2 regions of the Paenibacillus sp. GCM10028914 genome follow, and region 1 is predicted to be linked to the other one. Evidence: riboswitches for the same ligand, from Rfam matches in the RefSeq annotation. Region 1 holds a riboswitch; the other holds the start of a gene.
What was found. Region 1 has a riboswitch for cyclic di-AMP ahead of ACFQV5_RS25105 (C40 family peptidase). Riboswitches for the same ligand answer to the same signal wherever they lie in the genome.

Region 1 (3,416 bases):
GGTTCGAAATAAATGTCCGGTCGGCAACGATCTTGGGGGTTATCGGTGCGGGAGGTATTGGTACACCACTCATCTTTGCCTTAACATCACGGAACTGGGATCGCGTAGGCATTATATTACTTGGCATCATTGTTATGATTACCATTATAGATCTCATTTCAAGTACAATACGTAAAAAGCTGGTTTAATTCAAAAAGCGCCCCATAGAATGACACTGGATTTGCCCTGAGCTCATCCAGTGTTTATTCTATGGGGCGCTTATATTTTACAGATATATTATAGGCTATTATTCATCTGCCGCATGTGTTTCGTAAGCGGAGTCGCTCATAATTCGTTTGGCACCAACATAACGTTCGGCATAATAGCTGTCACTCAGGCGATTAGTAACGACACCTCGGGAAGTGGAAGAGTGAGCAAATTTTCCATCACCAATGTAGATGCCTACATGAGATACACCACGACCAGAAGTATTAAAAAAGACGAGATCCCCCGAACGAAGGTTATCGCGGGTTACGACAGTTCCCATCTCAAATTGAGATCCTGATTGATGGGGGAGCTTAATTCCTAAAGCGGAGAATACATACATGGTAAATCCAGAGCAATCGAAGCCGCTCGTTGTTGTTCCACCATAGCTGTACTTCGTCCCGAGAACCTGATCAATCTCCTGATCCAGTTTACTGTCAGCAAAAACACTGCCCAGACCTGCTGTTAGGAAGATTGTAAGTCCTAAAAAGGATGTACTTAACTTCTTTAGCATTAATAACTCCTTCCATTGCCTGCGAGGTTAGCTTTAGGGTTCGGTTGAAGGCTCCCTATGATCCTTAAGTGCAAGATCAATTCACCCATAAAATTGGTTCCCCCGCTTCCTATTGATCGGAATTCGGCACATATTCTATGTATAAAAGCCCTTACAAAAATGACAAAGTGATTACACTGATTATTCTATCAGAGGGCTTGTCCCGTTGGCAATTGTTTCTTGCTGTCTTTTGTACAACTTTGGTGGTTATCTTTGTCGATGTGGTGTCGGTAACTTAAATAAAATTCATATAGGTGTTTAACCGTTCAAAAAAAGGGGTAATTTACCAGTAGGAGTGGTTTTAAATTAAATAAATAAAATTTTTTTTATAAACTTAAGAACTTTTTCAACGCTTCATACGTTATAGAAGTATAAAGAAAAAGCCGCGATGGAGATGTGGTGATCTCAATCGGGCTTTATATAGACGTAATAATATGATTAGTTATAGTTCACAGCGACAGCTTTGTATTTGCTAGAGCTCATGACTCGCTTAGCACCTACATAACGCTTGGCGAAGTAGCTGGAATTAAGCGCAGTGATGGTAACACCACGGGATGTCGAAGAGTGTGCAAACTTACCTCCGCCTATATAAATTCCTACATGAGAGACGCCTCTACCGGACGTATTAAAGAATACAAGATCGCCTGCCTTTAATTTACTCTTGGCTACAGCGGTTCCTACTTTATACTGGGAAGTTGATGTACGAGGCAAAGTAAGCCCGATCTTCTTAAACACATAGCTTGTGAATCCAGAGCAATCGAATCCTTTGGTCGTGGTTCCACCCATTTTATAAGAGACACCAATGACTGGTTTGATTGCGTTATTAAGCTTGGAATCCGCGAAAGCGCTTCCGGCACTTAATGTAAGAGCGAGAGTTAGGCCGATTGAAATGGCAGTTAACTTTTTTTTCAAGAGATGAGCTCCTTCCAATGCCTGCGAGGTTAGCTTAAGGGTTCAGCTGAAGGTTAGCCTATGACCACTCTGTTGCGAGATCAATGCACCCAAGACGGATCCCCCGCTTCCCGTTAACCGGGAATTCGGCTTCTTTTGGTGTTACAAATTATAAATAATAATGTTCGATTGTTAATCCATATGAAAAAGTTACAGTAAAGATGACAAAGTTGTTACTATCACATTCGTTATTTTAGCAGAGTATTAACAATTTGGCAAACGAGGAAATAAAATTTATGAACAAAAAATCCCATTCCTAGTTAAGGAGCGGGATTTTTTGTGGGAAGAATGGGGAAAGCACACTATATATGCCGATTTCATCGATATGTGAACATTTTTCAACGGTTCTCTCTATGTGTATGCCATACGTGAAATTGAGAGGTAACAGACCATAGCTGGAACAAACTGTTTACGAAATAGCTTGCTTGCTGTATGACTAGTCCAGCCAGACCAGACCAGAAGAAAGATAAACCACTGAACAGTAGAAGCAGTGCCATTGCTATTCCACCAATTGTTATCGAGATTAGTACAGCTTTGCGGATATGACGCAGACAGACCATTATAGCAGGTACCATACCTGTGCCAGATGTTTTGCCAAACTGTATATAGAGAAGGAATAGATGAATTAGATACGCGTATATGAGCCAGCCAACGATGTAGGGAGCTAGCTTAAGCAAGGTAGAAGGGTCCCGAATGACGGCCGGCAGAGCTGGAAGCATTTTGGGTACCAGCCAGTACGCCGGTGCAAAGGTTAGAAAGGTCTCTATGACATAAAATAAGGTTACAGGTTTCCATAACTGACGCATGCCCTGGAAGAAGAAAAGTCCGCGCTCACCTCTTGCCTCTTGATGGAGATTATAAAATATACCTGCATGAATGAGGGGAGTCAGTATCATCCGAATAAGAAGCATGCCGATGAGAATCCAGGCATAGGTATGAACGTCATTGCTCTGTGATAATGCCATTTCCCCTTCATAAAAATAAAGCAGTTTACTAAGCTCACTGGGAGCAGGGTCCGGATATCGCATTAGAAGTGGGACAACGGCTGATTTCACAATCCGGTAAAGGCAATATCCCCACAGCAGTCTGTACAGAAATAGAAGAATAATAACATAGAATTGATCTTTAACACTGACCCAGCCTTTGCCTGTATAGCTTTTCATGTTCTCCCCCCTTACCATGACAGGCTGCCGAACAGTGTCTCTACCAGCTTGGTGATGCTCAGGTTCCAGCGCGTGACAGCTTTCGGTTCCATTCCCGCCTTCATATAGTTATTGATATGTTTGTTCTCCAGCACGATCGTGTATTTCGGATCTACCATGGCCCAGAGTAGCGGGGAGCGGTGCTCGATTTTATACTCCGTTTTACCGTTCTTGCCATCCCAAACCTTATCTACGGTTTTACCGTCCTCAAATGCGAAGGAGATCGGAATGTTAGTGACGAAACCACCCTTGCTCACGATCGTTACTATGGTTTCATATGCAGGATCGTCTTGTGTGCCTGTATTTTTGGTCTTGATTTGCTCTATTGCGACATCAGCCATTTTGTTTCCGTATACGTATTCGTCAAAGTATGGCTTCCATGATTGTTTAGTCAATTGCTCCACAACTTGTTGAAAATCTTGGGTGGTTGGGTGTTTGAAATGGTATTTTTTTGCATAGGTCATCAT
Region 2 (3,416 bases), on a different contig from region 1:
AAATCGCCAGCCAATATTTTTTCAATATTGACACCCAGTATTTCAGAAAGCTCCGGCAAAAGAGAAACATCTGGATTCCCAAGTCCACGCTCCCATTTTGAAACGGCTTTATCACTGATATTCATTCGTGTAGCAAGCTGTAATTGGGTCATGTTCTTTTCCACTCGTAGTGAACGGATCAATTTACCGATTTGACTGCTATCCATCTAGACCACCTCTGGTTTTTATAATGCCGTCCCATATGTAAAAATACAATAAACGCTCCGTAGAGTCTGCTAATGCTCCAAGTAAATATATATTATTTCGAAAAACCTGCAAGCAGGGTAATGGTATATACACTTGCAGACAAAATGCCCACTATATAATATGAATGCAACAACGCCGCCTATTTCTCCAATGGGCGGCGTTGTTGCGATTATTTTCGTTTGATATACGCTTTAAAAATCCACAGGCTTTTCGTTCATCCCAATCTGCTAGCCATTATTACCAAAGCAGGCTAATGGTTAACAAATTAAACAACGCTAATGGAAGGATTGGATTGAATCCTGGATACGGTGGCCGTGGTGGCGGATAGCCTGGATGAAATGGTGGCCGCGGTGGTGGGTAACCAGGGTAAAATCCACGTGTACTTCCTGGATCAATGTTCAAATATACATATTTTGTATCTACACCTACAACAATTCCTTCGATGACTTCATGATCTACCGTCTGCACTCGTACTTTACGATTCATTGCATTTTTCATCGTATGGTGGACGTTTTCCTTGTGTTTAAGCATAGAGTTCGCAATATGTTGGTCGCATTCGTATACGACTTGGTGACTCGGATATGTCGTCATACATTCACTCCTTCGTATTATCCTTGCTCTCACTATATGCGCACGCCCATGAAAGGGTGTATGCCTATTCATGAAGGTTTGACGAACAGAACATACGGGTATAAGTAAATACTAGGTATATCCAAGAGGAGGTTTAGGTTAATGCAAGATATTCAGTCCGAACAAGGACGTTTTTTCATAGGTGAAAATGGAAATACAGTCGCTGAAATTACATATTCGTCTCTAGGTGACCATGTGATTAACATTGACCACACCTTTGTTTCTCCTTCTTTACGAGGCAAAGGAATTGCCGAACAGCTAATTCGAAAAGTAATCGAGTATGCCAGAGCCGAAGGCTTAAAAATTAATCCTTCTTGTTCTTACGCTGCCCATCATTTCAACAAATTTCCCGAAGATCGGGATCTGTTACATTAACAATCTGAGATTTATAGAAACAAAAAAGGATTGTCCTCTGACAGTCATCTTTAGATGATTGTCAGGGGACAACCCTTTAATTCGTTATGAACACCACTAGAAGATTCGATTTGCACCATTATATTTAGGACCCCAATAGGAGCTGTTTAAATTTGCAATCGTAATTCCTTTGCTAGTAGCGGAAATAAATTCATTATTACCAATATAAATACCTACGTGAGATGTCGAAACTTTATTCGTAATAAAGAATACAAGATCTCCTTCTTTCAGATTGCTCTTCGAAACAGGTGTTCCGTGATTTTCGTGCAATGAAATGGAACTGTGAGGCAGACTAACGCCCATTTTTCCATACACATATTTAATAAAACCGGAGCAATCGAATCCTGTGGATGGCGAAGAACCGCCCCATACATATTTAACGCCTAGATGCTTCTTAGCTTCTGCTACAACTTGCTTTCCTTTAGAAGTGCTTGTAGCAGATGCAGTATAAGCAGGTTTATAGGTTTTTCCATCTGTGCTTAACATAGCAATATTGTTCTTCGAATCCCAATTCAACGTGAATCCGAAAACATCGGTTACAAAACGAAGTGGTACAAATGTACGTCCTCCAATAACTCGCATCTTCGTATCCATTTTAACTTCTTTTGAGTTCACAAAAGCACTGCTGGAATTGGATTTCAATACGATCGTTTTGCTGCCTTTTTTAATCGTTACTTTAACTATGTATGAGTTGACCTTCTCATATTTAACTGTAGCTCCTAGCTTATCACCAATCATACGAATCGGTACTTGAGTATATCCATTACTGTCAACGAATGGAGTCTGATCTGGAAAATTAACTAATGAATCATTGATTTGAACTTTGATAGAAGATGTAGCTGCACTAGCAAAATCAGGACTAAGAACAAATGTAGAAGCTACAATCGCCCCAGTTAATAGCATTTTTTTCAGTATGTTATTCATGATGTTATCCTCCCTGTTGCTTCCGAGGTTAGTTGACGGATTCGGGAAGAGGTATTCCCTAGTTTATCGGATAAACATTCACCCCATATAAAGCTCCCCCGTACCAGACGTTATGCTCGACTGGATTCAGCTGTTTGTAGACCAAGTGACTTATATAAAGTTAACATATCTTAAAGGGGAATTTACGTCTAAATTGTGTCCGTTTCGTGAAAATATGAATAGATTGTAACTATTTGAAGTCAATTTGATACTTTTTCGATACCTATTTATGACATGGGAAATATTGAAAAGGTTTTATCTGCAGGTTTACGGTTATCCATCTTGACTTTTACGAATAAAAAAACATATATTAAAGCCATACCCTCTTATAAGGAGAGATTTTGATGTCGGTGAGCGTTCTTAACTAACCAAATTTCATAAGATTGGAAATTCCTTGGTTTGTTCATAGTCCGAAATGGCTATGTCTATTTTCTTATGGATTTTTCCATCTATGCAATTAGTTAAGAACTGCGGATATCAATTGAAGCCCGGGAGGTCTATCCTGTTTTTTGGCGTCTATTCATCCGTGCTGACAGTTCAGCACGGATTTTTTAGGAATATGGCTGATTATTTAGCGCTCAAAGCCTATTTCTATCGTGATGTCGAAAATATAGGATGGCCGATCTAAAGGCAGAGAGTGAACCTAAGGTTCATTCTCTGCCTTTTTTTTGTTTTCCGGGCTGTTTCAAGGAACATACAGATTAAAGAATATTAATAAGGAGCTGGAAATCAATGAATTCATCAACTTTAAAACAACTGCAATACGACAAGGTAAAAAGTGAACTAGAACGTTTCGCTGTCTCTTATCTTGGAAAAGAACACATTCGAAACATGCAGCCACTTACACAGCTTAAAACAATACGTCATCAGCTTGATCAGACCCATGAAGCAGGAGCATTACTCCGTGCCGGTGCTAGTGTGCCTATCCCATCACTGGAAGGAATCGAACCCGTCCTGCAACTGTTAGGAACAGGTTATGTGCTTAGTGAACGAGACTTTTCCCATATTCAACAATTTCTGCGTAGCTGCAAGCAACTGATTCGTTATATGGCTAATAAAAGTGATATCGCTCCTACTATCGCTGCATACGCTTCGTCGATGTATGAGCTTTCGTCCCTTCTATCAGAAATTGAACGATGTATTTACAGTGGCCGTGTAGTCGA

Region 2: linked by a shared signal. The riboswitch ahead of ACFQV5_RS24790 (C40 family peptidase) and the one ahead of ACFQV5_RS25105 (C40 family peptidase) in region 1 are both predicted to bind cyclic di-AMP.

Annotation. Positions count from the first base shown of each region.
Region 1 is NZ_JBHTFO010000019.1:37,394-40,809, reverse strand. It holds gene phnE (phosphonate ABC transporter, permease protein PhnE) at 1-188, shown strand, start outside; gene ACFQV5_RS25110 (C40 family peptidase) at 287-757, opposite strand; cyclic di-AMP (ydaO/yuaA leader) riboswitch at 759-896, opposite strand; gene ACFQV5_RS25105 (C40 family peptidase) at 1,235-1,708, opposite strand; cyclic di-AMP (ydaO/yuaA leader) riboswitch at 1,712-1,849, opposite strand; gene ACFQV5_RS25100 (hypothetical protein) at 2,086-2,910, opposite strand; gene ACFQV5_RS25095 (M1 family metallopeptidase) at 2,922-3,416, opposite strand, start outside.
Region 2 is NZ_JBHTFO010000018.1:891,287-894,702, reverse strand. It holds gene ACFQV5_RS24805 (helix-turn-helix domain-containing protein) at 1-206, opposite strand, end outside; gene ACFQV5_RS24800 (hypothetical protein) at 484-837, opposite strand; gene ACFQV5_RS24795 (GNAT family N-acetyltransferase) at 979-1,251, shown strand; gene ACFQV5_RS24790 (C40 family peptidase) at 1,348-2,214, opposite strand; cyclic di-AMP (ydaO/yuaA leader) riboswitch at 2,219-2,356, opposite strand; gene ACFQV5_RS24785 (hypothetical protein) at 2,705-2,881, shown strand; gene ACFQV5_RS24780 (endonuclease MutS2) at 2,986-3,416, shown strand, end outside.